4 regions of the Streptomyces sp. NPDC056734 genome follow, and region 2 is predicted to be linked to each of the others. Evidence: riboswitches for the same ligand, from Rfam matches in the RefSeq annotation. Region 2 holds a riboswitch; each other region holds the start of a gene.

Evidence for each region. A riboswitch is a leader RNA that binds a small molecule or an ion and turns the genes downstream of it on or off. The one in region 2 is predicted to bind cobalamin.
Region 1: linked by a shared signal. The riboswitch ahead of ACFRFC_RS19910 (energy-coupling factor ABC transporter permease) and the one ahead of metE (5-methyltetrahydropteroyltriglutamate--homocysteine S-methyltransferase) in region 2 are both predicted to bind cobalamin.
Region 3: linked by a shared signal. The riboswitch ahead of ACFRFC_RS29590 (cobalamin biosynthesis protein) and the one ahead of metE (5-methyltetrahydropteroyltriglutamate--homocysteine S-methyltransferase) in region 2 are both predicted to bind cobalamin.
Region 4: linked by a shared signal. The riboswitch ahead of ACFRFC_RS00535 (ABC transporter substrate-binding protein) and the one ahead of metE (5-methyltetrahydropteroyltriglutamate--homocysteine S-methyltransferase) in region 2 are both predicted to bind cobalamin.

What each region holds. Positions count from the first base shown of each region.
Region 1 is NZ_JBHTZD010000012.1:165,017-172,023, forward strand. It holds gene ACFRFC_RS19900 (cell division protein SepF) at 1-364, opposite strand, end outside; gene ACFRFC_RS19905 (DUF4142 domain-containing protein) at 592-1,350, shown strand; cobalamin riboswitch at 1,477-1,661, shown strand; gene ACFRFC_RS19910 (energy-coupling factor ABC transporter permease) at 1,691-2,401, shown strand; gene ACFRFC_RS19915 (energy-coupling factor ABC transporter substrate-binding protein) at 2,398-2,901, shown strand; gene cbiQ (cobalt ECF transporter T component CbiQ) at 2,908-3,651, shown strand; gene ACFRFC_RS19925 (energy-coupling factor ABC transporter ATP-binding protein) at 3,653-4,480, shown strand; gene ACFRFC_RS19930 (methylmalonyl-CoA mutase family protein) at 4,698-6,497, shown strand; gene scpA (methylmalonyl-CoA mutase) at 6,497-7,007, shown strand, end outside.
Region 2 is NZ_JBHTZD010000015.1:162,341-169,347, forward strand. It holds gene ACFRFC_RS23515 (cytochrome P450) at 1-288, opposite strand, end outside; gene ACFRFC_RS23520 (methyltransferase domain-containing protein) at 583-798, shown strand; partial or broken gene ACFRFC_RS23525 (type III polyketide synthase) at 978-2,018, shown strand; gene ACFRFC_RS23530 (hypothetical protein) at 2,369-2,521, shown strand; gene ACFRFC_RS23535 (cupin domain-containing protein) at 2,565-3,146, shown strand; cobalamin riboswitch at 3,240-3,426, shown strand; gene metE (5-methyltetrahydropteroyltriglutamate--homocysteine S-methyltransferase) at 3,607-5,919, shown strand; gene lysA (diaminopimelate decarboxylase) at 5,981-7,007, opposite strand, start outside.
Region 3 is NZ_JBHTZD010000022.1:68,934-75,940, reverse strand. It holds gene ACFRFC_RS29600 (anion permease) at 1-588, shown strand, start outside; gene ACFRFC_RS29595 (hypothetical protein) at 629-850, shown strand; cobalamin riboswitch at 1,002-1,141, shown strand; gene ACFRFC_RS29590 (cobalamin biosynthesis protein) at 1,240-2,361, shown strand; gene ACFRFC_RS29585 (cobyric acid synthase) at 2,358-3,899, shown strand; gene cobN (cobaltochelatase subunit CobN) at 3,896-7,007, shown strand, end outside.
Region 4 is NZ_JBHTZD010000001.1:146,435-153,441, reverse strand. It holds gene ACFRFC_RS00550 (ATP-grasp domain-containing protein) at 1-597, shown strand, start outside; gene ACFRFC_RS00545 (MFS transporter) at 590-1,831, shown strand; gene ACFRFC_RS00540 (class I SAM-dependent methyltransferase) at 1,838-2,587, shown strand; cobalamin riboswitch at 2,648-2,831, shown strand; gene ACFRFC_RS00535 (ABC transporter substrate-binding protein) at 2,861-3,895, shown strand; gene ACFRFC_RS00530 (FecCD family ABC transporter permease) at 3,892-4,992, shown strand; gene ACFRFC_RS00525 (ABC transporter ATP-binding protein) at 4,989-5,855, shown strand; gene ACFRFC_RS00520 (Ppx/GppA family phosphatase) at 6,033-7,007, opposite strand, start outside.

The sequences.
Region 1 (7,007 bases), on a different contig from region 2:
CATTGCGGTCCACCCGGTGCATCCCGCTGGCCAGGCCGAAGACCACGCCCGTGCTGAAGTCGAGGACACGCTTGGCGACATCGCCCTCGGCGCCGGTGAGGTCGAGGAGGACCGGGATGCCGGCCATCAGGGTCTCGGCGACCTCGCGGGCGTCGGCGAAGATGTTGACCCGCAGGACGACGAAGCGGCGCCGTGCCTCGGTCTCCGCGTCCGGCCGGGCCCGGTGGTCCACGGCGGACGGCCAGGCGTCACGTCCCCTCAGGGGTACGACCTGAGCGAGCCCTTCCCACTGTTCATCGGTGACATCTCGACTGTTCACCGGCTCCCCCCGATCTGCGTCGTTCTCATCTCCTGCACCAGCCATTCTTACGGCAAGTCACCCGTTCGGCCGAACAGCGACACGGTGTGCGACCGGCTCGGACAGCTGTGTGACGTACCGCACAGGTCCGCCGGGGAAAATTCTCCCGTCCCGGTGACGGATCCGGGACGGGCGTCCGTATCTCCTGTCGTACAAGTCGTGCGCGCCGTACGTGCCCTGTAGGTCGAACGTGCCGTACCCGCCGCACGTGCCCGTTCGCGTCAGGAGGCCGCATGCCCATCTCCCGCACCAAGGTGGGGAGCATCTTCGTCTTCGGTGCCATGGGTCTTACCCTCACCGCGCTCGCCTATCCGGCCATGCTGGGGGTCGAGAACACGGCCGGTGACCAGAACCGGATCATCGCCAATACCCCGTGGGGGCCGCTGACCGAGGCGGACCGTGACTTCGTGGTGAAGGTGCGGGCCGCCGGGCTCTGGGAGTACCCGCTGGGCGAGCTGGCGATGGAGCGGGGCACGACACCGGAGATGAAGGAGGCGGGCAAGCATCTGATCGTCGGCCACGCCGGGCTGGACGAGCTGTGCCGCGAGATCGCCCCGGATCTCAACATCACGCTGCCGAACCAGGCGAGCCCCCAGCAACAGCAGTTCGTGGCCACGGTCGCCGCCGAGCAGGGCCAGTCCTTCGACTCCACGGCCGTGCAGATCATGCGGGTCACCCATGGTCAGATCTTCCCGGTGGTCGCCAAGACCCGCGCCAACACCCGCAACACGCTGGTGCGGCAGCTGGCCGACCTCGCCAACGACACCGTGCTGGACCACATCACCGTGCTGGAGAAGACCGGGCTGGTCAACCACGACCAGGTCAACTTCCAGCAGACCACCCCGCCCAAGCTCCCCAATGACCAGCTGACCCCACCCCCGCCGCAGCCCGGCGCCCCGATCGTGGTTCTCACCCCGCGCCCCGACCTGGGGATCAACACCGCCTCCCCCGCGCCCAGTCCGTCGGCGACGGCGAGAGAACAGGTGGGGTAGGCGGGCAGGTGGGATAGCCCACACCCGTCCGGCTCCGGTCCAGGCCCCGCCCGGCAACGCCCGGCGACACCCGGCTCCGGCCCCTCCGCCCGGTCCGTCCCTGCTTGTCATGGCCGGATCCGCGCACTACTGTCGCCACGCCTTGGTGAACGGGAAATCCGGTGTGATGCCGGTGCGGCCCTCGCCACTGTGATCGGGAAGTCCGGCTCCGGCCCTCACGGGCAGCCACTGGATCGTTGTGATCCGGGAAGGCGGGGCATGGGCGGTGGTACCCGTCAGCCAGGAGACCGGCCAAGGCGCGTCGTCCATCCACGAGGTGCTGGAGAGGGTCTGCTGAGCCATGCACATAGCCGAGGGTTTTCTGCCCCCGGCGCACGCGATCGCCTGGTCTGTCGCGTCGGCGCCGTTCGTCGTCCACGGAGTCCGTTCACTCACCCGTGAGGTCAGGGAGCATCCCGAGAGCACCTTGCTGCTCGGGGCCTCCGGGGCCTTCACCTTCGTCCTGTCCGCGCTGAAACTGCCCTCGGTCACCGGGAGTTGCTCCCACCCGACCGGCACGGGTCTCGGCGCCATTCTGTTCCGGCCGCCGATCATGGCGGTGCTGGGCACCATCACCCTGCTGTTCCAGGCGCTGCTGCTGGCCCACGGCGGGCTGACCACGCTCGGCGCCAATGTCTTCTCCATGGCGATCGTCGGGCCCTGGGCCGGTTACGCCGTCTACCGGCTGCTGCGCCGCTACGACGTGCCGCTGATGGTCGCCGTGTTCTTCGGCGCGTTCGTCGCCGACCTCTCCACGTACTGCGTGACCAGTGTGCAGCTCGCGCTGGCCTTCCCCGACCCGGGCAGCGGATTCATGGGCGCGCTCGGCAAGTTCGGCGCGATCTTCGCCGTCACCCAGATTCCCCTCGCGGTCAGCGAGGGCCTGCTCACGGTGCTGGTGATGCGGCTGCTGGTGCAGTCCAGCAAGGGCGAGCTGACCCGGCTCGGCGTGCTGCTGACCCGCAAGGGCGAGCAGGACCGCCAGGGCGAGCAGGAGGCGGTGGCCAAGTGAAGCGCGCTACGCGGATCAATGTGCTGTTGCTGCTCGCGGTGGCCGCCCTCGCCGTGCTGCCGCTGGCCCTCGGGCTCGGCGACCACAAGGAGGAACCGTTCACGGGGGCCGACGCCGAGGCGGAGACGGCGATCACCGAGATCCGGCCGGACTACGAGCCCTGGTTCTCGCCGCTGTACGAACCGCCGTCCGGGGAGATCGAGTCGGCCCTGTTCGCCTTGCAGGCGGCGATCGGCGCGGGCGTGCTCGCCTACTACTTCGGGCTGCGACGCGGACGACGGCAGGGGGAGGAGCGGACGGCGGCGGCCCGGGAGGGCGCCGGGGACACCGAGGGGGGCGGGGACACCGAACTCGGCCTGGGCGCCGAACGGGGCCGGAACACCGAACGCGGCCCCGGTACCAAGGCAGACCGGAGGGCCGAAGGGGACCGGAGCGCCAAGAGTGGCGGGGACATCCAGGTCGCCGAGGGCGGCGGCGGCGCGGCCGTCCCCCGGGGCTGAGTCCGCGTGCTGCCGATCGACGCGGCGGCGCACAGCAGTCGCTGGCGCCGCCGTCATCCCGTGGACAAGGCCGTGCTCGGGCTCGGCCTGACCGTGCTGGCGATCTCCCTGCCGCCCTGGCCGGGGGCCGCGCTGGTGCTGGTGGCGGCCCTCACGGTGCTGCTGGGCCCGGCCGGGGTGCCCGGCCGCAGGCTGTGGCGGGCCTACCGGGTGCCGCTGGGCTTCTGTGTGACCGGCGCGCTGCCGCTGCTGGTGCGGGTCGGCGGGCCCGGCGGGTTCGTCGGGTTCGCGGACGGCGGGCCGGTGCGCGCCGGGGAACTGCTGCTGCGGACGTCGGCCGCCTCGCTCGGCGTGCTGCTGTTCGCGTTCACCACCCCCCTGTCCGATCTGCTGCCCCGGCTGGTGCGGGCCGGGGTGCCCGCGCCCGTGGTGGACGTGGCGCTGGTGACGTACCGGATGAGTTTTCTGCTGCTGGACTCGGTGCGGCGGATCCGGGACGCGCAGGGGGCGCGGCTCGGGCACACCACGCGGGCGGCGCGGTGGCGCTCGCTGGCCGGGCTGGGCGCGACCGCGTTCGTGCGGGCCTTCGACCGGGCCGCGCGGCTCCAGGCCGGGCTCGCCGGGCGCGGCTACGACGGCACCCTGCGGGTGCTGGTCCCCGAGGCGCGGGTGTCCGCCCGTTTCGTGGCGGGGAGCGTGGCGCTGCTGGTGGCGCTGGGCGCCCTGACCCTCGTACTGAAAGGTCGCTGAGATGAGTGCTGTCCCTCTGGTCGCCCTGCGGGGGGTCTCCTTCGGTTACGAGGACGGGCCCGCCGTGCTCAGCGGGCTGGACTTCGGTGTGTTCGAGGGGCGGGCGCTGGCGCTGCTGGGGCGTAACGGCAGCGGCAAGACCACGTTGATGCGGCTGCTCAGCGGCGGGCTGCGGCCGGACGCCGGGGAGCTGTCGGTCGACGGGCGGACGGTGTCGTACGACCGCAAGGGGCTGACCCGGCTGCGGACGCGTGTGCAGCTGGTGGTGCAGGACCCGGACGATCAGCTGTTCGCGGCGTCGGTGGGGCAGGACGTGTCGTTCGGGCCGCTGAACCTCGGGCTGCCGGACGGCGAGGTGCGGGCGCGGGTGGCGCAGGCGCTGGCCGCGCTGGACATCACTCCACTGGCCGATCGGCCGACGCATCTGCTCTCGTACGGCCAGCGCAAGCGGACCGCGATCGCCGGAGCCGTCGCGATGCGGCCCCGGGTGCTGATCCTGGACGAGCCGACGGCCGGGCTCGACCCGGACGGGCAGGAGCGGCTGCTCGCGACCCTGGACGGGCTGCGGGCGGGCGGCACGACGGTGGTCATGGCCACCCATGACGTGGATCTCGCCCTGCGCTGGGCCGACGACGCCGCCCTGCTCACCCCGGGCGGGGTGCACACCGGGCCGGTGGCCGCGACCCTCGCCCGGACGGACCTGCTGGCGGCGGCGGGACTGCGGCTGCCGTGGGGCGTGGCGGCGGCCGGGCTGCTGCGGGCGCGGGGACTGCTCGGGGAGGGGCAGCGGGGGCCGCTGACGGCGGAGGAACTGGCGGGGCTGGCGTAGCCGACGGGGAGGGGGAACCGGCGGAGCCGGCGGGCGGGTGGCCCGCAACCCCCGGGGCCCCCTGATGCCTGGCGTCACCCCCTCCTTCAGCACCCCCACGCACCCCCTCCTCACCCCCCTGACACCCCCTAGCGTGGCGCGTCACACCCCCTAGGAGAAGAAGGTCACAGCCGCGCCCACTGCTGCTCGTTCGCCGATCTGTCCTAGCATCCGAGACATGACGGTCCTGCCTGATGACGGGCTCTCCCTGGCCGCCGAGTTCCCGGAAGCGACGCATGAGCAGTGGCAGCGCCTCGTCGAGGGTGTCCTGCGAAAGTCGGGCAGGGAAGTCTCGGGTGCCGCGGCGGAGGACGCCTTGTCCACGCCGCTGGAGGACGGGCTCACCACCCGCCCCCTGTACACCGCGCGGGACACCGCGCCCGACCCCGGCCTGCCCGGCTTCGCCCCGTTCGTGCGGGGTGGTACGCCCGAGGGCGCCACGGTCGGCGGCTGGGATGTGCGGCAGCGGCACGCGGCGGCCGACAACACAGCCGTGCTCGCCGATCTGGAGAACGGCGTCGGCTCGCTGTGGCTGGTGGTCGGCGAGGCCGACATCCCGGTCGCCGCGCTGGCCTCCGTGCTCGACGGGGTCTATCTGGATCTGGCGCCGGTGGTGCTGGAGGCCGGGGCCGAAGTCGAGCCCGCGGCACGGGAGTTGCTGCGGCTGGCGGAGGAGCGGGGGGTGGCTCCGGAGGCGCTGCGCGGCAATCTGGGCGCCGATCCGCTGGGGTTCGAGGCCCGCACCGGGCAGCGGCCCTACGACTTGGCGCAGCTGGCCGGGCTCGCGCGGCTGGCCGCACCGACCGGGCTGCGGGCGCTGACCGTGGACGCGCTGCCGTACCACGAGGCGGGCGGGTCGGCGGCACAGGAGCTGGGTGCCTCGCTGGCGACCGGCGTGGCCTATCTGCGGGAGCTGACCGGGGCCGGGCTGAGCGCGGCCGAGGCGTGCGCGCAGCTGGAGTTCCGGTACGCGGCGACCGCCGATCAGTTCCTCACCATCGCCAAGCTGCGCGCGGCGCGGCGGCTGTGGGCGCGGGTCGGTGAGGTGTGCGGGGCGCCGAGCCCGCAGCGGCAGCATGTCGTGACGTCCTCGGTGATGACGACGCCTCGCGACCCGTGGGTGAACATGCTGCGGGCGACGGTCGCCGCGCTGGCCGCCGGAGTGGGCGGCGCGGACGCGGTGACCGTACTGCCGTTCGATCACGCGCTGGGTCGGCCGGACGCGTTCGCGCGCCGGATCGCCCGCAACACCTCCACGATCCTCATCGAGGAGTCGCATCTGGCCCGGGTGATCGACCCGGCGGGCGGCTCCTGGTACGTGGAGCGGCTCACGGACGAACTCGCCCACGCGGGCTGGGAGTTCTTCCAGGAGATCGAGCGGGCGGGCGGTCAGGCGGCGGCGCTGCGCTCGGGGCTGGTGGCGGACCGGCTCGCCGGGACCTGGTCCGTGCGCAAGGCGAAGCTGGCCACGCGGCGCGAGCCGATCACCGGGGTCAGTGAGTTCCCGTTCCTCGCGGAGAAGCCGGTGGTGCGGGAGCCGGTGCCCGAGCCGCCGTCCGGCGGACTGCCGCGCGTACGGCGCGACGAGGACTTCGCGGCCCTGCGCGCCCGCTCGGACGCCCATCTGGCCGCGACCGGCGCCCGCCCCCGGGTGTATCTGGCCGCGCTGGGCCCGGCCGCCGCGCACACCGCGCGGCTCACCTTCACCGCGAACCTGTTCCAGGCGGGCGGCATCGAGCCGGTCACCGAGGGCGCCTTCGCGGACAGCGGGGCGCGCGAGGTCTGCCTGTGCTCCAGTGACGCGCTGTACGAGGAGCGGGCGGAGGCGGTGGCCGGGGAGCTGCGGTCGGCGGGCGCCACGCACGTGTTCCTCGCGGGCCGCCCCGGCCGGTACTCCGGGGTGGACACCTATGTCTTCGCCGGCTGTGACGCGGTGGCCGTGCTGTCCGCCGCCCTCGACCGCATGGGAGTGTCGTGATGACCGTCCCCGACTTCTCCGGGATCGAGCTGGGCACGCCCACCGTCGAGGGCGGCCCGGACGACTGGCGTACGGCGGTGAAGAAGGCCGCCGGCGGCGACGATCTGCTCTGGGAGACCCCGGAGGGCATCACGGTCGAGCCGCTGTACACCGGGCAGGACCTGGAGGGCCTGGACTTCCTGGCCACCTATCCGGGCATCGCCCCGTATCTGCGCGGCCCGTACCCGACGATGTACGTCAATCAGCCCTGGACGATCCGCCAGTACGCGGGCTTCTCCACGGCCGAGGAGTCGAACGCCTTCTACCGGCGGAATCTGGCGGCCGGTCAGAAGGGCCTGTCGGTCGCCTTCGACCTGCCGACGCACCGGGGCTACGACAGCGACCATCCGCGCGTGACGGGCGATGTCGGCATGGCGGGCGTGGCGATCGACTCGATCTACGACATGCGCCAGCTCTTCGACGGCATCCCGCTCGACAAGATGACGGTGTCAATGACGATGAACGGGGCCG
Region 2 (7,007 bases):
CCTTCGGTGGTCGCCGCCGTACGCGGTGAACATGTTCTTCACCGCTATCCACAGGGCCAGCGGCCAGGTGGCGACCGTCCGTTCGTAGTCCGGCCAGTGCGCCCGGCCGTCCTTGGAGACATCGGGGCTGGTCAGCAGGTGCTTGAGCAGGGCGGGATCGGCGACCGACCACGCGGTCACCCCGAGGACGTCGACGCGGGTGGCGGATCCGGCGGCGCGCAGCGTGCGGTACTCCGACTGCCAGCCGGTGCCGTGGGGGTCCAGGACGAGGGGAGGGTGCTGCCGCATGGGGCTCCCTGGGTCGTTGGCCGGCCCCGGGCGGGACCGGCGTGGCGGATGGACCGGAACGACTGGGAGTGACTGTGCCCATCGGCTCCCCGGCGCAGGGGTCGCCTCGGGCGGTTCGGGCCGGAAAGGGACCCTTTCGGGCAACCGGAAGTGCGCATTCACGTACGCGTTCCCGGGCGGGCGCCCCTCGACGAGCGGGCCGGAACCCGGAAGCGTCTCGCGGGTCCACGCGGATGCGGTCAGCTTCTTGCCCCCTCGCCTGTCCAAGCTCTTTTCCGTGACCGACGGGCTGCCTTGCCGGTTCTCGCAGCCCAGGGGCTGTCCGCCGGTCTTCACGTCGCCCACGCCGGACGTCTGCCTTTCGCCGACGCTTCCTTCGACCATGTGCGGATGATGTGGACCCTGGAGCATCTGACCGAGAACAGCGGTACGGGACGAGCGGCGAGCGGGCGGCCGACGCTCCCGGTGGTGCCGGTGACGAGGACGGTCGTGGAGGGCGAATTCCGTTGACCGCCAGCGCGTGCCCCGGCCCGGTCCGGGGATTCGCGCCCCTTCATACCCACTCGTACACCCATCTCACGCCATCGGGTGCGTTTAGTGTGCTTGTCGCATGTTCCAAGGACATGACGGGCAAGGACCGGTCTGCCGAGACGGATCTCTGTAGCGGATCATCTCTGAAGGGGGAAACCATGCCTGTACTGTGCCGCCCCGCGGTAGCCGTACCCGAGTACACGATCACTCATGAACAGACCTTGGGTCTGGCCCGCTCCTTGTACGCCGGGCACGAGCAACTACCGCTCGCGCTACGGCTGATCGGCAACACCGGGGTCCAGAAGCGCCACATCGTGCAGCCGCTGGAGCGCACGCTCAGGCATCCGGGCCTGGAGGCCCGTAACGCGACGTACGAGGCCGAGGCGAAGGCCCGCGTCCCCGAGGTGGTCGAGCGGGCCCTCAAGCACGCCGGGCTCGGACCACGCGACATCGATCTGATCATCTATGTGTCGTGCACGGGCTTCATGATGCCCTCGCTGACGGCGTGGATGATCAACACACTGGGGTTCCGGTACGACTGCCGGCAGATCCCCATCGCCCAGCTCGGGTGCGCGGCGGGCGGCGCCGCCATCAACCGGGCGCACGACTTCTGCCAGGCCCATCCCGGCTCCAACGCCCTCATCGTGGCCTGCGAGTTCTGCTCCCTGTGCTACCAGCCCACCGATCTGACGGTGGGCAACATGCTGTCCAACGGGCTGTTCGGCGACGCGGTGGCCGCCGCCGTGGTCCGCGGCTCGGGCGGCACCGGCATCGAGCTGGAGGTGAACGGCTCGTATCTGGTGCCGGACAGCGAGGACTGGATCGCCTACCGGGTACGGCCCACGGGCTTCCACTTCCAGCTCGACCGGCGGGTCCCGGGCACCATGGAGCAGCTGGCCCCGGCACTGTCCGCGCTGGCCGCCCGGCACCGGCGGGACGCCAGCGCGCAGAACTTCTATCTCATCCACGCGGGCGGGCCGCGCATCCTGGACGACCTGAGTCACTATCTCGCGGTGCCGCCGGAGATGTTCCGCTTCAGCCGGGCCACGCTGGCCGAGTACGGGAACATCGCGAGCGCGGTCGTCCTGGACGCGCTGCGCCGGCTGTTCGAGGAGGGCGGCTGCGCGCCGGGGGCGTCGGGGATGATCGCCGGGTTCGGGCCGGGCATCACCGCCGAGATCTCGATGGGCCGCTGGACCACCGACAGCCCCGAGGGCACGGCGGAGACGGGGGCCGGGTCGGGCGTCACGGCGGACACCGCGGTCGTCGTCGAGGCCGCCGCACGGACCGCCGCCGCCACCGCCGCACGGACCGCCGCCACCGCCGCCGCGCGGTCGGCAGCCGCCCCCGCCCCCTCCACCACCTCCGCCTCCGCCGCCACCGCCGTGCCGGTCGACGCAGCCCACGCCGTGGGCGCCACCGCCCCGGCTCCCGCCGGTCCCCCGCCCGAGGTGCCCGAGCGGGTGGTCCCCGTCGCCGCGGTGCGGGTCCGCGCGCAGGCCCCGGCGCCCGCTGCCGGCACCGCCTCGGTGTCCACGGAGGGCCCGTCATGACCCCGGCCGCGCTCACCGGCCGGCCGACGCGTGTCCGGGCCGTACCGGGGCTGACCGGCCCGGACCTCGATCCGCCGCCCGCCCGGCTGCCGCACGGGGAGCCGGGCGCCCTGGTCCGCGGGCCCGAGTCCCTGCCGGTGACCCGGTGAGCGGGACCCGGGCCCCCGCCGGCGACCCGGCGAGCGGAGGGCGATGACGGCGGCGCACACGGTTCCCGGACCGCTGCTGGTGCCGCCCGGCCGGGGCCGGACCGTGACGGTCGCCGCCCAGGAGGTGACCTTCAAGGTGACCGGCGAGCACTCCCGGGCGGCCTCCACCTTCGAGGTCGTCGTGCCGCCCGGGTTCGATGTCGGCGCCCATACCCACACCCACAGCGAGGAGTTGTTCTACGTCATCGAGGGCGAGCTGGAGGTACTGGCCTTCGAGCCGCTCGTACGGTCCCCGGAGCACTGGCGGGAGTGGGAGTCGGCCGCCGGTGAGCGGGCCGTGCGGGCGGGGCCCGGCACCTTGCTGTTCGTGCCGCCGGGCTGCCCGCACGCCTTCGCCAACACCGGCCGCACACCGGCCAGGGTGCTGTTCCAGGCCGCCCCGCCCCCGGCCCACGAGCGGTACTTCGAGGAACTGCTGGAGATCCTCGCCCCGGGCGGTGAGGTCGATGACCCGGCGATCGCCGCACTGCGGCTGCGCTACGACGTCCACCAGCTGACCCCGCTGCGCTACGAGCCGCCCGAGGGCCCCGGGAAGCCGGAAGGGAGGACGAAGAAGGCTCCCTGAGCGCGGATCACCCGCTCCCCTGCCGTGCCCGCTCCCCCGGGCACGGCACGGGTGTCCCCCGGCGCATCGAGCGGTTAGGGTGGCCTGTGCAGCTGGTTCGCCCCGTCAGCCAGGCGGGATGCGTCGTAAGAGGGAACCCGGTGGGAATCCGGGACTGCCCCGCAGCGGTGAGCGGGAACGACCGCCGTCATACGCACTGGGCCCGGCCGGGCCTGGGAAGCGACGGCCAGTAGGTGACCTGACGTCGTCAGGACGTGCCCGTGAGTCCGAAGACCTGCCACTGCCCGCGCGCGGACCTCCGTGCGCGGACTCCCGGTGACCTCGTGGGCGGGTCGGCGTACGTACCAGGCGGATGACCGCGCCGCAGCGCGCCAAGTCGATGTCCCGCCCGGTCCGGCACCCTTCGCGTCCTCGTCCCGTTCCCGGGATCTCAGGGATTCATCTCGCGAAGGAGATCTCCGTGACAGCCAAGTCCGCAGCCGCGGCGGCACGGGCGACCGTGTACGGCTACCCCCGTCAGGGACCGCGCCGGGAACTGAAGAAGGCCATCGAGGGCTACTGGAAGGGCCGGGTCGGCGCCGACGAACTGCGCGCCACCGCCGCCGGGCTCCGCGGCGACAACTGGCGGCGGCTGGCAGAGGCCGGCATCGCCGAGGTCCCCACCGGTGACTTCAGTTACTACGACCATGTGCTCGACACGACCGTGATGGTCGGCGCGATCCCCGCCCGGCACCGCGAGGCGGTGGCCGCCGACGCCCTGGACGGGTACTTCGCGATGGCGCGCGGCACGCAGGACGTGGCGCCGCTGGAGATGACGAAGTGGTTCGACACGAACTACCACTATCTGGTCCCCGAGCTGGGCCCGGACACCGTCTTCACCGCCGACTCCGCCAAGCAGGTCACCGAGCTGAAAGAAGCCCTCGCCCTCGGTCCGGCCGCCCGTCCGGTGCTGGTGGGCCCGGTCACCTACCTCCTGCTCGCCAAGCCCGCGCCGGGCGTGCCCGCGGGCTTCGACCCGCTGACCCTGCTGGACCGGCTGCTCCCGGTGTACGCCGAGGTCCTCGCCGACCTGCACGCGGCGGGCGCCGAGTGGGCGCAGCTGGACGAGCCCGCCCTGGTCGCGGACCGCACCCCGGCCGAACTGAACGCCGCCGCCCGCGCCTACCGGGACCTCGGCGCCCTCGCCGACCGGCCGAAGCTGCTGGTGGCGTCGTACTTCGACCGGCTGGGCGAGGCGCTGCCGGTGCTGGCGAAGGCACCGGTGGAGGGGCTCGCCCTGGACTTCACGGAGTCGGCCGCCGCGAACCTCGACGCGCTCGCCGCGGTCGGCGGACTGCCGGGCAAGCGGCTGGTGGCGGGTGTGGTCAACGGCCGCAACATCTGGGTCAACGACCTGACGGCGTCCCTCTCCGTCCTGGGCACGCTGCTCGGTCTCGCCGACCAGGTGGACGTGGCCGCGTCCTGCTCGCTCCTCCATGTGCCTTTGGACACTGCCCTGGAGCGGGACATCGAGCCGCAGGTACGGCGCTGGCTCGCGTTCGCGCGGCAGAAGACCGCGGAGATCGTCACCCTCGCCGAGGGCCTGACCCGGGGCACGGACGCCATCGCCGCGCAACTGGCCGCCAACCGGGCCGACCTGGCCTCCCGCGCGCTCTCGCCGATCACCCGCGACCCGGCCGTGCGCGCCCGCGCCGCCGCCGTCACGGACTCCGACGCCCGCCGCTCCCGGCCGTACCCCGAGCGGGCCGCCGCCCAGCGCGCCCACCTGGGCCTGCCCCTGCTGCCGACGACGACGATCGGCTCGTTCCCGCAGACCGCCGAACTGCGCACCGCCCGCGCGGAACTGCGGGCGGGCCGGATCGGCACGGCGGCCTACGAGGAGCGCATCAGGGCCGAGATCCAGGAGGTCATCGCCTTCCAGGAGAAGACCGGCCTGGACGTCCTGGTGCACGGCGAGCCCGAACGCAACGACATGGTCCAGTACTTCGCCGAGCAGCTCACCGGCTATCTCGCCACCCAGCACGGCTGGGTCCAGTCCTACGGCACCCGGTACGTCCGCCCGCCGATCCTGGCCGGGGACATCTCCCGTCCCGAGCCGATGACCGTGCGCTGGACGACGTACGCCCAGTCGCTCACCCACCGCCCGGTCAAGGGCATGCTGACCGGCCCGGTCACCATGCTGGCCTGGTCGTTCGTACGGGACGACCAGCCGCGCGGCGAGAGTGCCCGGCAGGTGGCGCTGGCCCTGCGCGACGAGGTGGCCGACCTGGAGGCGGCCGGCACGTCCGTCATCCAGGTCGACGAACCCGCGCTGCGCGAGACGCTGCCGCTGCGCGCCGCCGACCGGCCGGGCTATCTGGCGTGGGCGACGGAGGCGTTCCGGCTGACGACCGCCGGGGTCCGCCCGGACACCCAGATCCATACCCATATGTGCTACGCCGAGTTCGGTGACATCGTGCGGGCCATCGACGACCTCGACGCCGATGTCATCAGCCTGGAGGCGGCCCGCTCACACATGCAGGTGGCCCGTGAACTGGCCGCGCACGGCTATCCCCGGGAGGCCGGGCCGGGCGTGTACGACATCCACTCCCCGCGCGTACCGGGCACCGCCGAGGCGGCGGCGCTGCTGCGCGAGGGCCTCCGGGCGATCCCGGCCGAACGCCTGTGGGTGAACCCCGACTGCGGTCTGAAGACCCGCGGCTGGCCGGAGACCCGGGCGTCACTGGAGAACCTGGTGGCGGCGGCGCGGACGGTGCGGGGGGAGCTGGCCTGAGGTAGGGAGGGGAAGGGGGGAATCCCGCTCACGCCAGGGACCCTCCCCTTCCCCTGGGGGGTCACAGGCCCACATCCCGGGCGCGGATGTCGTCCAGGGACTCGCGGCGGACCAGCAGGCGGGCGTGGCCGTCCGCGACGGCGGCGACGGGTGGGCGGCCGACGAGGTTGTAGCCGGAGGCCATGGACAGGTGGTAGGCGCCGGCCACCGGGACGGCGAGGAGGTCGCCGGGGCGGATGTCCTCGGGGAGTTCGACGTCGGCGGCGAGGATGTCGCCCGCCTCGCAGTGCCGGCCGACGACGGTGACCGGGGCCGGGGCGCCGCCCGCCCGGCCGATCAGCCGGGGCGCGTACCGGACGCCGTACAGGGCGGGGCGCGGGTTGTCGCTCATGCCGCCGTCGACGGCGACGTAGGTGTGCGAGCCGGTGTTCTTGACGGAGAGCACGTGGTAGAGCGCGATGCCGGCGGGGCCCGCGATGGCCCGGCCGGGTTCGATGATCAGGCGCGGGACGGGCAGGCCGGCGGCCGTGCACGCCTCGGTGAGTTCGGTGCGGACCTTGCGGGCGAGGGCGGTGAGGTCGAGGGCGGGTTCGCCGGGGCGGTAGGCGATGCCGTGGCCGCCGCCGAGGTCGAGTTCGGGCAGGGTGATGCCGTGCTGGCGGTGCAGCCGGGCCATCAGGCCGACGAGGCGGCGGACGGCGGCGAGGTAGGGCTTGACGCTGGTGATCTGGGAGCCCAGGTGGCAGTGCAGGCCGGTGAGTTCGAGCTGGGGCTGGTCGAGGATGCGGGCGATGGCGTGCTGGGCGTAGCCGTCGGAGATGGACAGCCCGAACTTCTGGTCCTCGGTGCCGGTACGGATCTTCTCGTGGCCGCCCGCCGAGATGCCGGGGACGACCCGGACCATGACCTTCTGGTGGCCGTCGGGTCCGACGGCGGCGGCGAGGCGGGCGATCTCGGAGGGGCTGTCGATGACGACCCGGCCGACGCCGAGCCGGAGCGCGGTCTCCAGGTCACGGGGTGACTTGGCGTTGCCGTGCAGCACGATCCGCTCGGCGGGGAAGCCGGTGGTGACGGCGAGTTCCAGCTCA
Region 3 (7,007 bases), on a different contig from region 2:
TACCTCGGCGGCTGGCGGATCATCCGCACCATGGGCAAGGGCCTGACCGACCTCCAGCCGCAGCAGGGCTTCGCCGCCCAGACCAGCGCCGCGACGGTCATCCTGGCCTCCTCCCACCTCGGCTTCTCGCTCTCCACCACGCACTCCGTCTCCGGCGCCGTGATGGGCGCGGGCCTCGGCCGCAAGGGCGGGGTGGTCCGCTGGTCCACGGCCACCCGGATGTTCGTCGCCTGGGGGCTGACCCTGCCGGCCGCCGCCGTCGTCGGCGCGCTCGCCGAGTGGGTGTGCAGGTTCGGTCCCTGGGGCACCGGCCTCGTCGCCGCCTTCCTGATCGGCTCCAGCGCCTGGATCTGGAAGCTGTCGCGGCGCGAGGTCGTCGACCACACCAATGTCAATGGCCACGACGACACCGGCGATACCGACGCCGGCGAGCGCACGGACGACCCCGACCTGGCGCCCGGCGTCGTGACCGCCGCCGTCGCCGCCGTGATCCCGCCGCCGACCGTCGCCGCCGAAGAGGCCGCCGTCACGGCCGGTACCGGCTCCCCCGCCGGTCCCGACCCGGCGGCCCCCAAGGCCACGGTCTGAGCCCGCCCGACACACCCCCCTCCCCCAAGGACACAGCAGCATGGAAATCGACTGGGCGGCCCTCGGCTCCGTCTTCGGTGTGAGCCTCGTGGTCACCGTGGCCCTCGTCGGCCTGTTCACCCTCGGTATCGCGGGCCTCTCCCGCCATGAGCGCGCGGCCGAGCGCGGCGGAGGCGCGGCGCTCGCGGTCACCGGCGCGTACACCTGCTTCGCGGCGTGCCTGGGCGCGGTGGCGTACGGGATCTATCTGATCGTCGCCTGACGGGATCGCCTCGTTCGCGCGAGGCGCCCGTGCCGGCATCTGCCAGGGCGGGTACGGGACTTCGGTCCCGTACCCGCCCTGGTGTGGTGTGCGACAGGGCCGGTGTGGGGCTGAGCACACTCTCCCTTCGCAGGTCAGCGGCAGGTTGACGGGTGTTCGGGGCCCGTGGTGGACTGCCGGAGCCATTACGGCGACACGAGAGGAAGCCGGTGCGAATCCGGCGCGGTCCCGCCACTGTCACCGGGGTAGAACCCCGGGAGCCAGGAACTCTCACCGCCGACTTCGTCGAACCAGGGCGCGGACACCCTGAGTGAGGACATTCGCCATGCTCGGCTGCCGAACGCGGCTCACCGCCGGACCTCTCCTCGACCCCACGGCCGGCTGAGCCGATGGCCGCCGAACGCGCATTCGCGTACGGCGCCACCGCCGGACTCCTCGGTGATCTGCTCCTCGGGGATCCGCGCCGCGGGCATCCGGTCGCCGGGTTCGGGATGGCCGCCGGTGCCGTGGAACGGCTGCTGTGGCGCGACCATCGCGGGTGGGGGGCGCTGTACACCGCCGTGTGCGTGGGCGGGGCCGTCGGGCTGGGTGCGGTCGCCGCGCGTGCCGTACGGTCCTCCCCCGCCGCGTCCGTCGTCCTGACCGGCGCCGCCACCTGGGCCGTCGTCGGCGGCACCACCCTCGGGCGGGAGGCCCGGGCGATCGGGCGGGCACTTGAGGCCGGGGACGTCGAGGGGGCGCGGGCGCGGTTGCCGCGCTTGTGCGGACGCGATCCGCAGGCGCTGGACGCCGATGGGATCGCCCGTGCCGTGGTGGAGTCCGTCGCGGAGAACACGTCCGACGCCGTCGTGGGGGCGTTGGTGTGGGGGGCCGTCGGGGGGGTGCCCGGGCTGCTCGGGTTCCGGGCCGTGAACACGCTGGACGCGATGGTGGGGCACCGGTCGGATCGGTATCGGCGGTTCGGGTGGGCCTCGGCGCGGCTCGATGACGTGGTGGGGTGGCCGGGGGCACGGCTCACCGGCGTCCTCGCGGTGGTCGCCGGGGGTGATCCCCGGGGGGCGGTACGGGCCTGGCGGGCCGATGCCGGGAAGCATCCGAGCCCCAATGCCGGGGTCGTGGAGGCGGCGTTCGCGGGGGCGTTGGGGGTGCGGCTCGGGGGGACCCTGTCGTACGCGGGGCGGGTTGAGCGGCGGCCTGTGCTGAATGGTGGGGGGCGGGGTGTGGTGGTCGGTGATGTCGAGCGGGCGGTGCGGGTTTCCTCTCGGGTGCGGTGGTTGGCGTTGGGGGTGGGGGTGTTGCTCCGGGCGCGTGTTGGGCGGGGCCCGGCTTCCGGGGTACGGGCGTTGCCCTCGGCGCGTGTTGGGCTGCGCCCGGCCTCGGGGGTGGGGGCGTTGCTCCGGGCGCGTGTTGGGCGGGGCCCGGCGTTGCAGGCTGTGCCCACCCGTTCCGCCCTGCGGAACGAATGCCCACAGCGGTGCTCAACCCAGCTCTCCCCCAAGGCCCCCGTATGACCGGGCGGGGGCTTGGGTTGCTTGTTGCTGGGACTGCCTCTGATGCCGGGAAGAGTGTGGTGGCCGCCGGGATCGGGCGGTGGCTGGTGCGGCGGGGGGTGCGGGTCGCGCCGTTCAAGGCGCAGAACATGTCCTTGAATTCGTTCGTCACGCGGGACGGGGCCGAGATCGGGCGGGCGCAGGCCATGCAGGCGCAGGCGTGCCGGGTCGAGCCGAGCGCGTTGATGAATCCCGTGCTGCTCAAGCCCGGCGGGGAGCGGAGCAGTCAGGTCGTGCTCATGGGCAGGCCCGTGGGCGAGATGAGTGCGCGCGGGTATCACGGCGGCCGGCAGGAACAGTTGCTGGGGACCGTGCTGGAGTGCCTCGCCGAGCTGCGGCGTTCGTACGACGTCGTCGTCTGTGAGGGGGCCGGCAGTCCCGCCGAGATCAATCTGCGGCGGACCGACATCGTGAACATGGGGATCGCGCGCAACGCCCGGATCCCCGTGCTCGTGGTCGGGGACATCGACCGGGGCGGGGTGTTCGCCTCGTTCTTCGGGACGGTCGCGCTGCTGTCGGCGGCGGATCAGGCACTGGTCGCCGGGTTCCTCGTCAACAAGTTCCGCGGGGACGTGTCCCTGCTCGAACCCGGGCTCGACATGCTCAAGGGGCTCACCGGGCGGGCGACGTACGGGGTGCTGCCGTTCCGGCACGGGCTCGGGATCGACGAGGAGGACGGGCTCCGCGTGTCGCTGCGCGGAACCGTCCGGGAGTCCGTCGTCGCGCCCCCGGTCGGCGCGGACGTGCTGCGCGTCGCCGTCTGCGCGGTGCCGTTGATGTCCAACTTCACGGACGTCGACGCGCTGGCCGCCGAACCCGGCGTCGTGGTGCGGTTCGTGGACCGGCCGGAGGAGCTGGCCGACGCGGATCTGGTCGTCGTACCCGGGACCCGGGGGACGGTCAGGGCGCTGGCGTGGCTGAGGGAGCGGGGGCTCGCGGACGCGCTGGTGCGGCGGGCCTCCGACGGGTTGCCGGTGCTTGGCGTCTGCGGCGGCTTCCAGGTGCTCGGCACTCATATCCAGGACGATGTGGAGAGTCGGCTCGGGGGCGTCGACGGGCTCGGGCTGCTGCCCGTACGGGTGCGGTTCGCGGCGGAGAAGACGCTCGCCCGGCCCGTCGGACAGGCCCTCGGGGAGCGGGTCGAGGGGTACGAGATCCATCACGGGGTCGCCGAGGTCGACGGCGGGAGCCCCTTCCTGCGCGATGACGGCGGGAACCCTCTCGACGGGTGCCGGGTCGGGCACACCTGGGGTACCCACTGGCACGGCTCCCTGGAGTCGGACGGATTCAGGCGGGCGTTCCTGCGCGAGGTGGCCGCCGCCGCGGGGCGCCGGTTCGTGCCGGCGCCCGGTACCACGTTCGCCGCGCTGCGCGAGGAGCAGCTCGACCGGCTCGGCGATCTGATCGAACAGCACGCGGACACGGACGCGCTGTGGCGGCTCATCGAGTCCGGCGCGCCACAAGGACTGCCCTTCATCCCACCGGGAGCGCCCGTATGACCACTGGCCCTGTTGGCACCACCGGCCCTGACGGCCCTGTCCGCCCTCTTGGCAGCATCGGCACCTCTGACACCGGTAACCCTCTTGGCACCACCCACCCCGTCCTGCTGCTCTCCACCGCCGACACCGATCTGCTCGCCGCCCGTGCCTCCGGCGCCCCCTACCGGATCGGCAACCCGACCCGCGTGGACGTCGAGAACGAGTTGCCCGCGCTGCTCGACGGGGCGTCCGTCGCCGTCGTACGGCTGCTCGGCGGCAAGCGGGCCTGGGAGGACGGGCTGGCCGCGCTGAAGCGCTCCGGGGTTCCGACCGTGCTGCTCGGCGGCGAGGCCGTGCCCGACGCCGAGTTGATGGCCGAGTCGTCCGTACCGGCCGGGGTGGTCGCCGAGGCGCTGCGCTATCTGGTCGAGGGCGGGCCCGGCAACCTCACCGAACTGGCCCGGTTCCTGTCGGACACCGTGCTGCTGACCGGCGAGGGGTTCGAGGGGCCGCGGAAGATGGCCGAGTACGGGGTGCACGGCACCCCTCAGCAAGCAGAAGGGCGGCCCACCGTCGGCGTGCTCTTCTACCGGGCCCATGAACTGAGCGGCAACACCGCCTTCGTCGACACCCTCTGCGACGCGATCGAGGCGCACGGCGCCAACGCCCTGCCCGTGTACTGCGGTTCGCTGCGCGGCGCGGACGCGGGGCTGTACGAGATCCTGGGGCGGGCGGACGCGCTGATCGCGACCGTGCTCGCGGCGGGCGGCACGCACGCCTCGCAGGCGTCGGCCGGCGGGGACGAGGAGGCGTGGGACATCGGCGCGCTGGCCGAGCTGAACGTCCCCGTGCTGCAAGGGCTCTGCCTCACCTCCTCCCGGGCCGCCTGGGACGCGTCGGACGCCGCCCTGTCCCCCATGGACGCGGCGATGCAGGTCGCCATCCCGGAGTTCGACGGACGGCTGATCACCGTGCCGTTCTCCTTCAAGGAGCAGGGGCCGGACGACGTACCGGTGTACCGGGCCGACCCCGAGCGGGCGGCGCGGGTCGCCGGGATCGCCGTACGGCACGCGCGGCTCAAGCACCAGCCGAACGCGGAGAAGCGGATCGCGCTCGTGTTCACCGCGTACCCGACCAAGCACTCGCGGGTCGGCAACGCGGTCGGGCTGGACACGCCCGCGTCGGCGGTACGGGTGCTCGACGCGCTGCGGGACGCCGGGTACGGGGTCACCGACCACCCCGCCGAGGGCGATGAGCTGATCCACCGGCTGATCGCGGCGGGTGGGCACGATGTGGAGTGGCTGACGGAGGAGCAGCTGGCGTCCGCGCCCGCGCGGGTGCCGCTCGCCGACTACCGGGCGTGGTTCGACAGGCTCGACCCGGCGCTCAAGGACGCCATGACCGAGGCGTGGGGGGAGCCGCCCGGCTCGCTCTACGTCGACGGGGACGACATCGTGCTCGCCTCGCTCCGGTTCGGGAACGTCGTCGTGATGATCCAGCCGCCGCGCGGCTTCGGCGAGAATCCGATCGCGATCTACCACGATCCGGACATGCCGCCGTCCCATCACTACCTGGCGGCCTACCGCTGGCTGGAGAACAGCTTCGGCGCCGACGCCGTGGTGCACATGGGCAAGCACGGCACGATGGAGTGGCTGCCGGGCAAGGGGCTCGGGCTCAGCGGCGGCTGCGCGCCGGACGCGGTGCTCGGCGAACTCCCGCTGATCTACCCGTTCATCGTCAACGACCCCGGCGAGGGCACCCAGGCCAAGCGGCGCGGACACGCCACGGTGGTCGACCATCTGGTGCCGCCGATGGCCCGCGCCGACACCTACGGCGACCTCGCCAAGCTGGAACAGCTGCTGGACGAATACGCACTGGTCTCCGACCTGGACCCGACGAAGGCACCGGCCGTGCGGGCCCAGATCTGGACGCTGGTGGAGGCCGCCGAACTCCACCACGACCTGCATGTGGACGATCAGCCGGGCGACGACGACTTCGACTCGTTCGTCATGCACATCGACGGCTATCTCTGCGAGATCAAGGATGTGCAGATCCGCGACGGGCTGCACATCCTGGGCGGCGGGCCGGTCGGCGAACCGCGCGTCAATCTGGTCCTGGCCGTGCTGCGGGCCTCGCAGGTGTGGGGCGGGAAGGCCAACGCGCTGCCGGGGCTGCGGGCGTCGCTGGCCGCGTACTTCGGGCTCGGCGAGAAGGAGTTGCTGGCCGAGCCCGGCGCCCCGCTGAAGGTGCCGGCCGAGCTGACGGAGCTGGTGGACGGGCCCGCGCGCAGCGCCGCCGACGCGATCGATCTGCTGGAGCGGCTGTGCCGGCGGCTCGCGGAGGGCATGGAGGCGCGGGGGTGGGCCGCGGCGGCCTGTGCCGGGCTGGTCCGCGAGGTCCTGGGGGGTGTGGAGCTGTCCGACGCCGTCGCCGTGCTGCGGTTCGCGTGCGAGGAGGTGGTGCCGCGGCTCGCCCGTACGACGGACGAGATCGATCACATCCTGCGCGCGCTGGACGGCGGATACGTTCCTGCGGGACCCTCCGGCTCCCCCACCCGCGGGCTGGTCAATGTCCTGCCGACCGGCCGCAACTTCTACTCCGTCGACCCCAAGGCCATCCCGTCCCGGCTGAGCTGGGAGGTCGGGCAGGCGCTCGCCGACTCGCTGGTGCAGCGCTATCTCGCCGACAACGGGGAGTATCCGCAGTCGGTCGGGCTGACGGTGTGGGGGACGTCCGCGATGCGCACCCAGGGCGACGACATCGCCGAGATCCTGGCGCTGCTCGGCTGCCGCCCGGTGTGGGACGACGCCTCGCGGCGGGTGACCGGCTTCGAGGTGGTGCCGCCGGCCGAGCTGGGCCGGCCGCGCATCGATGTCACGGTCCGCATCTCCGGCTTCTTCCGGGACGCGTTCCCGCATGTGGTGGGGCTGATCGACGACGCGGTACGGGCGGTGGCCGAGCTGGCCGAGCCCGCCGACGTCAACTACGTACGGGCGCACGCCGACGAGGACACCGCCGCGCACGGTGACCGGCGGCGCGCGACGGCCCGGATCTTCGGCTCCAAGCCGGGGGCGTACGGGGCCGGGCTGCTGCCGCTGATCGACGCCCGCAACTGGCGCTCGGACGCGG
Region 4 (7,007 bases), on a different contig from region 2:
GTGTCCAGCCGGCTGATGTCGCCGGAGCCGCACTTCCGCGAGGAGATCACGGCGTTCCCGGTGGCCCTTCCCGAGGCGCTGCGCGGCTCCCTGGAGGGGTGGCTCGACGCGCTGCTGGCAGCCGTCGGGTACACCGACCGGTTCGCGCATGTGGAGTTCGTGCTGACCGCCGACGGGCCGGAGCTGGTGGAGGTCAACCCACGGATCGGGGGCGCGCTGGTCGGGGAGGGGCTGTGCCGGGCGCTCGGGGTCAATGTGTACGAGGCGATGGTGGAGGCGGCGCTGGGGCGGCGGCCCGGGCTGCTGGACGCCGAGCCGCCGGGCGGTCCCGCCGTGGCGTTCGTGCTGGGGTATCCGGCCGCGCCGGGCGTGTTCAGCGGGGTCGCCGGACTGGAGCGGCTGGCGGAGCTGCCGGGCGCGCCCGCCTGGTTCCCGGTGAAGCGGGTCGGCGACCCGGTGGAGCATCTGGCGGACAGCCGGGGCTACGCGGGGATCGTGTACGCGGAGGCGGAGACCGCCGAGCTGGCGACCCACCGGGCGGTGGCCGCCGCGAACGCCGTACGGGTGCTCACCGAGCCGTTCGCGCCCGGTGAGTGAACGTGACAAGGGCCGGGCAGGATTGGGGCCGCTCGACGGGCCGCTGCGCTTCCTGCTGCTCAGCTCGTTCCTGATCCCGCTCGGCAGTTTCATGGTGCTGCCGTTCATGTCGGTGTTCCTGCACGAGCGGCTCGGCATGGGGCTCGGCACGGTCGGTGTGGTGCTGGCGGTGGCGTCCCTCGTGCAGTTCTCCGGCGGGATCGCGGGCGGGGCGCTCGCGGACCGGATCGGGCTGCGCCGCACGATGCTGTGGGCGCTGATCGTCCGTACGGCCGGGTTCACCGGGATGCTGCTGGCGCTGCGCTGGCCGCCGCTGGCCGTTCCGGCGCTGATCCTGACCTGCTGCGGCGCGGCCCTGTATCTGCCCGCCAACAAGGCGTATCTGGTGCACGGGGTGGCCGACGAGCGGCGCCCGGCGTTCCTGTCGGCGGGCAACGCGGCGCTCAACGCGGGCATGGCGGTGGGCCCGCTGATCGCCGGGCCGTTCGTGCTGTCCTCGCCGGGCTGGCTGTTCGTCGCCGTCACGGCCCTGTTCCTGCTGGTCACGGCCGGGCACACCCGGCTTCCGGCGGTCGGGGAACGCCCGCCGGGCCGGCAGCCGTCCCGGCAGGGCCTGCTGGCCGGCGTTGCGGCGCTCCCGTTCGCCGCCAACCTCCTGGCCTTCTATCTGTACTTCCACTTCCAGCACTTCCTCGCGGTGTACGCCGTCGAGCGGGCCTCCAGCGAGTTCTACAGCCTGGTCCTGCTGCTGTGCTTCGCCCTGGTGATCGTCGTCCAGCCGCTCGCGTCGGACCTGATCCGGCGGATGCCGTACGCCCTCGCCCTCGGCGTCGGTTTCGCCGGGCTCACGGCGGGGCTGGCGGTGCTGGCGATCGGCAGCCGCCCGGCGCTGCTGGCGGGCGGGGCGCTGATCACGCTGGGCGACATCGTGCTGTTCCTCAAGAACGACCTGGAGGCACTGGCGCGCAGCCCGCGCTCGGACGCCGTCGTCTTCGGCCAGCAGCGGCTGGCGGCGGGGCTGGGGGCGGGCGCGAGCGGGGTGCTGGGCGGGCAGCTGTACGGGGCCGGGGAACGGGCCGGGGACACCGGCTGGTTCTGGCTGCTGGCCGCCGCGCAGTGTCTGCTGCTGCCCTGGCTGCTGGCGCTGCTGCGCGGCCCCGCGACCCGGGACGCCCTGACCGCCGTACCACCCGAGACCCCCTCCCCCACGGTGCCGACGACGAAGGAGCGATGAGGCCGTATGACACGGACCGGCGGGTTCCAGGACGACGACTTCTGGACCGAGTTCCATGACTTCCTGTTCTCCGAGCAGCGCCACACCCAGGCCGCCGACCTGCTCGGCGGCTCTCCCCTGCTGGACTTCCCGGCCGGGGCGCGGGTGCTGGACCTGTGCTGCGGTCCGGGCGTGTTCACCGTGCCGCTGGCCCGGCGCGGGTACGCCGTGACGGGGGTGGATCTGAGCCCGGCGATGCTGGAGCGGGCGCGCAAGCTGGCGGCCGACGCGGGGGTCGGCGTCACGTATGTGCGGGCGGACGCGCGGGAGTTCACGGCGCCGGGCGGCTTCGATGTCGCCCTCAATCTGTTCACGTCGTTCGGGTACTTCGAGGACCCCGCCGACAACGCCCGGGTGCTGCGCACCCTGTACGACTGCCTGGCGCCCGGCGGGACGCTGCTGCTCGACCTCGCGGGTAAGGAGCTGCTGGCCCGCCGGGTCACCCCGCCGAAGGTGGTGACGCGCGGCGAGGATCTGATGGTGCAGACGGACACCGTGCTGGACGACTGGGCGCGGCTGCGCAGCGACTGGGTGCTGGTGCGGGGCGAGCGGGTCACCCGGGCGACGCTGGTGTGGTTCGTGTACAGCGCGGTCGAGCTGCGGCGGATGGTGGCGGAGGCCGGGTTCGGCCGGGTGGAGGTCTTCGGCGGCTTCGACGGGCGGCCCTACGACGAGAACGCCGAGCGGCTGGTGGTGCGGGCGACGCGGCAGGACTGAGGGGGCGACGCGCCAGGGGCGGGGGGGTGTGATCCCCCCGACCTTTTGGCCCGGACTGTGCGGAACGTAGTATCACGAGGTCAATAGCCGCGACGGGAGACAGGAAGCCGGTGTGAATCCGGCACGGTCCCGCCACTGTGACCGGGGAGTGCAACCCTTCGACATGCCACTGCGCGACGCGCGGGAAGGCGGGGGGAGCGTCGATCCGGGAGTCAGGACACTGGCCTGTCGCGGGCCCGTTTTGAGGAGCGCGGACTCCCCAGGAGGCTCAACGTGTACGACGGCATGTCCCGTCCCGCCCTGTCCACCCCTGCCCGCCGGCGGCTGCGCGCGGCGGCGCTCGCGCTGTCGGCGGCGCTGCTGGCCGCCGGGTGCGGCTCGTCCGGTGATTCCGGCGCGGATCCGAAGGCTTCGGCCGCCCCCGCCGGTGGTTTCCCCGTCACCGTCGACAACTGCGGGGTGAGCACGACGTACGACGCCCCGCCCGAGCGGGTCGTCACCATCCACCAGCACCCGGCCGAACTGATGCTCGCGCTCGGGCTGAAGGACCGGATGGTCGGCACCGCCTTCCCCGACTCGGCGCCGCTGCCCGAGCTGGCGGAGGACTTCGAGGCGATCCCGGAACTGGCGGAGAAGGAACCGTCGTTCGAGACGGTTCTCGACGCCGAGCCCGACTTCGTCTACGGCGGGTACGGCAGCGCGTTCGCCGACAACGAGGGCCGCTCCCGTGAGGCGTTCGCCGACGCGGGCATCGACACCTATCTCAACCGCGAGTACTGCGAGGGGGCGGCGTCGGCCACGATGCGGGACACCTACGACGAGATCCGCGCCATCGGCGAGATCTTCGGGGTGTCCGAGCGGGCCGACGCACTGGTCGCCGATCTTGAGGGCCGGGTCGAGGCGGCGTCCGCGGCGGTGGCCGGCGAGGAGCGGGTGCCGGTGTTCGTGTACGACAGCGGCGACAAGTCCGCGTTCACGGCGGGCGGCAAGGGGCTGGGCAGCGAGCTGATCCGGCTGGCGGGCGGCGAGAACGTCTTCGCCGATCTCGACGAGGTCTTCGGGGACGTCTCCTGGGAGCAGGTCGTGGAGCGCGGGCCCGAGGTCATCGTCATCTACGACTACGCCGGGGCGGGGGGCGTCGAGCGGAAGAAGGAGTTCCTGCTCGCGCAGCCGGCGCTGGCCGACGTACCGGCCGTGCGGAACGAACGGTTCGTGGTGCTGCCGCTGACGGACACCCTGGTCGGCGTGCGGTCGGCGTACGCGGTCGAGGATCTGGCCCCGGCGCTGCACCCCGAGAGCTTCCGGTGACGGTTCCCGCCACCGAGCGGGCCGCCGGGTCTCCCGGGGGCGGGCCGAGGGCGGGCCGGGCGACGCTCGCCACGACCCTGCTGGTGCTCACCGCGCTGCTGGTGCTCTCGGCGACGGCCGCGCTGGCGATCGGCTCGGTGCGGGTGCCGCCGGGGCAGGTGTGGGGCATCGTGACGCACGCGCTGGGTGCCGGGTGGGTCGAGCCGGACTGGTCCGGGGCGCGGGAGACCATCGTGCTGGAGGTGCGGGCGCCGCGCGTCCTGCTCGGCGCGGTGGTCGGCGCCGGGCTCGCGGTGGTCGGTACGGCGATGCAGGCGCTGTTGCGCAACCCGCTCGCCGAGCCCTATCTGCTGGGGGTGTCCTCCGGGGCGTCGCTCGGGGCGGTCGTGGTGATCGTGTTCTCGCTGACCCTGTTCGGGGCGGTGTCGCTGTCGGTGGCGGCCTTCGCGGGTGCGCTCGGCGCGCTGCTGCTGGTGTACGCCACCGCGCGGACCGGCGGGCGGATCACCTCGGTGCGGCTGGTGCTGTCCGGGGTGGCCATCGCGGCGGTGCTCACCGCGGCGACGAACCTGCTGCTGCTCACCACCGAGCGGGGCAATCAGGCGCGCGAGGTGCTCGCCTGGACCCTCGGCGGTCTCGGCGGCGTCAACTGGGACACGCTGTGGCTGCCGGCCGGCGCGCTCGCGGCCGGGGTCGGGGTGCTGCTGGTGCAGTCCCGGAATCTGAATCTGCTGCTGGCCGGTGAGGAGGCGGCGACCACGATGGGGCTGGACGTGGGGCGGTTCCGGGCCCGGATGTTCGTCCTGCTGTCGCTGGTCACCGGGGTGCTGGTGGCGGCGGCCGGGCCGATCGGGTTCGTCGGCCTGATGCTGCCGCACATCGTCCGGCTGTTCGTGGGCGGCGATCACCGCCGGGTGCTGCCGACGGCCGCGCTCGGCGGGGCCGTCTTCCTCATCTGGGCCGATGTCGCCGCCCGGACCGTCGCCGCGCCGCTGGAGATCCCCGTGGGGGTGCTCACCGCGCTGTGCGGCGGACCGTTCTTCCTGTGGCTGATGCGCCGGGACGCCCGGCGCGGCACGGATCGAGGAGCCGTATGAGCCCCGCCGAACTCGTCGTCGACCAGGTCACGCTGTCCGCCGGTGCGCACCGGCTGGTGCGGGACATCTCACTGACCGCCCGGCCGGGCGAGGTGGTCGGGCTGGTCGGGCCCAACGGCAGCGGCAAGTCCAGCCTGCTGCGGGCCGTGTACCGGGTGCTGCGCCCGGACTCCGGGGAGGTGCGGGTGGACGGCGCGGACGCCTGGACGCTGCCGGTGCGGGAGCTGGCGCGTACCGTCGCGGCGGTCGTGCAGGAGGCGGGCGCCGACTTCGATCTGACGGTCCGTGAGGTCGTCGCCATGGGCCGTACCCCGCACAAGAGGCTCCTGGACGGCGACACCGCCGACGACGCCCGGCTGATCGAGTCCGCCCTGGACACGGTGGACGCCGCCGAGCTGTCGGCCCGCTCCTTCGACCAGCTCTCCGGCGGCGAACGCCAGCGGGTCCTGATCGCCCGCGCGCTCGTCCAGCAGCCGTCGCTGCTGGTGCTGGACGAGCCGACCAACCATCTCGACATCCGCCACCAGCTGGCCGTCCTCGGCACCCTGCGCCAACTCCCGGCGACGGTCCTGATCGCCCTGCACGACCTCAACCTCGCCGCGTACTACTGCGACCGCCTCTACGTCCTCCACGAGGGCCACGTCACGGCCTCCGGCCCGCCTGTTGAGGTCCTCACCCCCCGGCTGCTGGCCGAGGTGTACGGGGTCACGGCCGAGGTCACGATCCATCCCCGGACGGGGGCACCACAGGTGACGTTTCTGCCGGCGCGGGTGGGGGTGGGGGCAGGGGCTCCCGGTACGGCGGGGGCGGGCGGGACGGCTGGGGGCCGCGATCCGGCGGGGGTGCGGGACGCGGCGGGGTGAGGAGGGCTCGCCGGCCGGGTCGGCGGAGGGGGCTGGGCCGGCGGGGCTGCTGGGCGACGCCGGGTGAGCGCCTACGCGGCGGCGCGGGCTCCGGTCCCGGTGGACCGACGGGGGCGTGCCGGGTGGCGGGCACCAACCCGCCGACCAGGAACGGGCCCACCGCGCCCGGAGTACGCCTCAAAGACCTGGGTCAGCGCCGCACGGGAGCGGGGTGGGGCGCCGGGTCATGTCCTGCCACCAGTGCGGACCGTCCTCCAGGTGTCGCAGGAGGATGCCCTCGCGCAGTGCCCAGGGGCAGACGGCGAGGGTTTTGAGGCCGCTCAGTTTCATCGCGGTGTGGCCGACGATCGCGCCCGCGAGGCTCTGGCGGGCGCGCGGCGCGGAGATGCCGGGGAGGTCGGAGCGGCCGCCCGGGGGCAGTTCCGCGAGCCGGTCGATGGCCGTGCGCAGCTCGGCGCGGCGCAGGTCGCGCCCGACGAACGGGCCCCGGCGGCCCGGGGCGGCCCCGCACAGCCTGGCCAGTTGCTGGAAGGTCCGTGAGGTGCCCACGGCGGTGTGCGGGTGCTCCCAGCGGATCCGGGCCCCGGCGTCGCGCAGCTGATGGCGCACCTCGCGGCGCAGGGCGAGGATCTCGGACGCCGACGGCGGGTCGGCGTGGGCGAGGTAGTCGTCCGTGAGGCGGCGCGCGCCGAGCGGCAGGGAGATCGCGAACTCCGGTGTGCGGCCCCGGCCGAAGGCGACTTCGAGGGTGCCGCCGCCGATGTCGAACAGGGCCAGCGGGCCCGCCCGCCAGCCCATCCAGCGCCGTACGGCGAGAAAGGTCAGCTCGGCCTCCACCTCGCCGGGCAGCAGACACAGCCGTACCTCGGTCCGGGCGTGCACCGCCGCGAGCACCTCGGCGCGGTCGGGCGCGTTGCGCACGACGGCGGTGGCGAAAGCCAGCGGATGCGGCGCCCCCCAGCGTCCGGCCGTCCTGGCCGCCTTGGCCACGGCGTGCACCAGCTGCTCGGTGGCCGCCTCGCCGAGGCCGCCGTCGGCACCGACCTGTTCGGACAGGCGCAGTTTCCACTTCGCGGTGTGGACGGGCAGCGGCACCCCGTCCTTGGTGTCCGCCACCACCAGCCGCACCGTGTTCGATCCCGCGTCAATCAC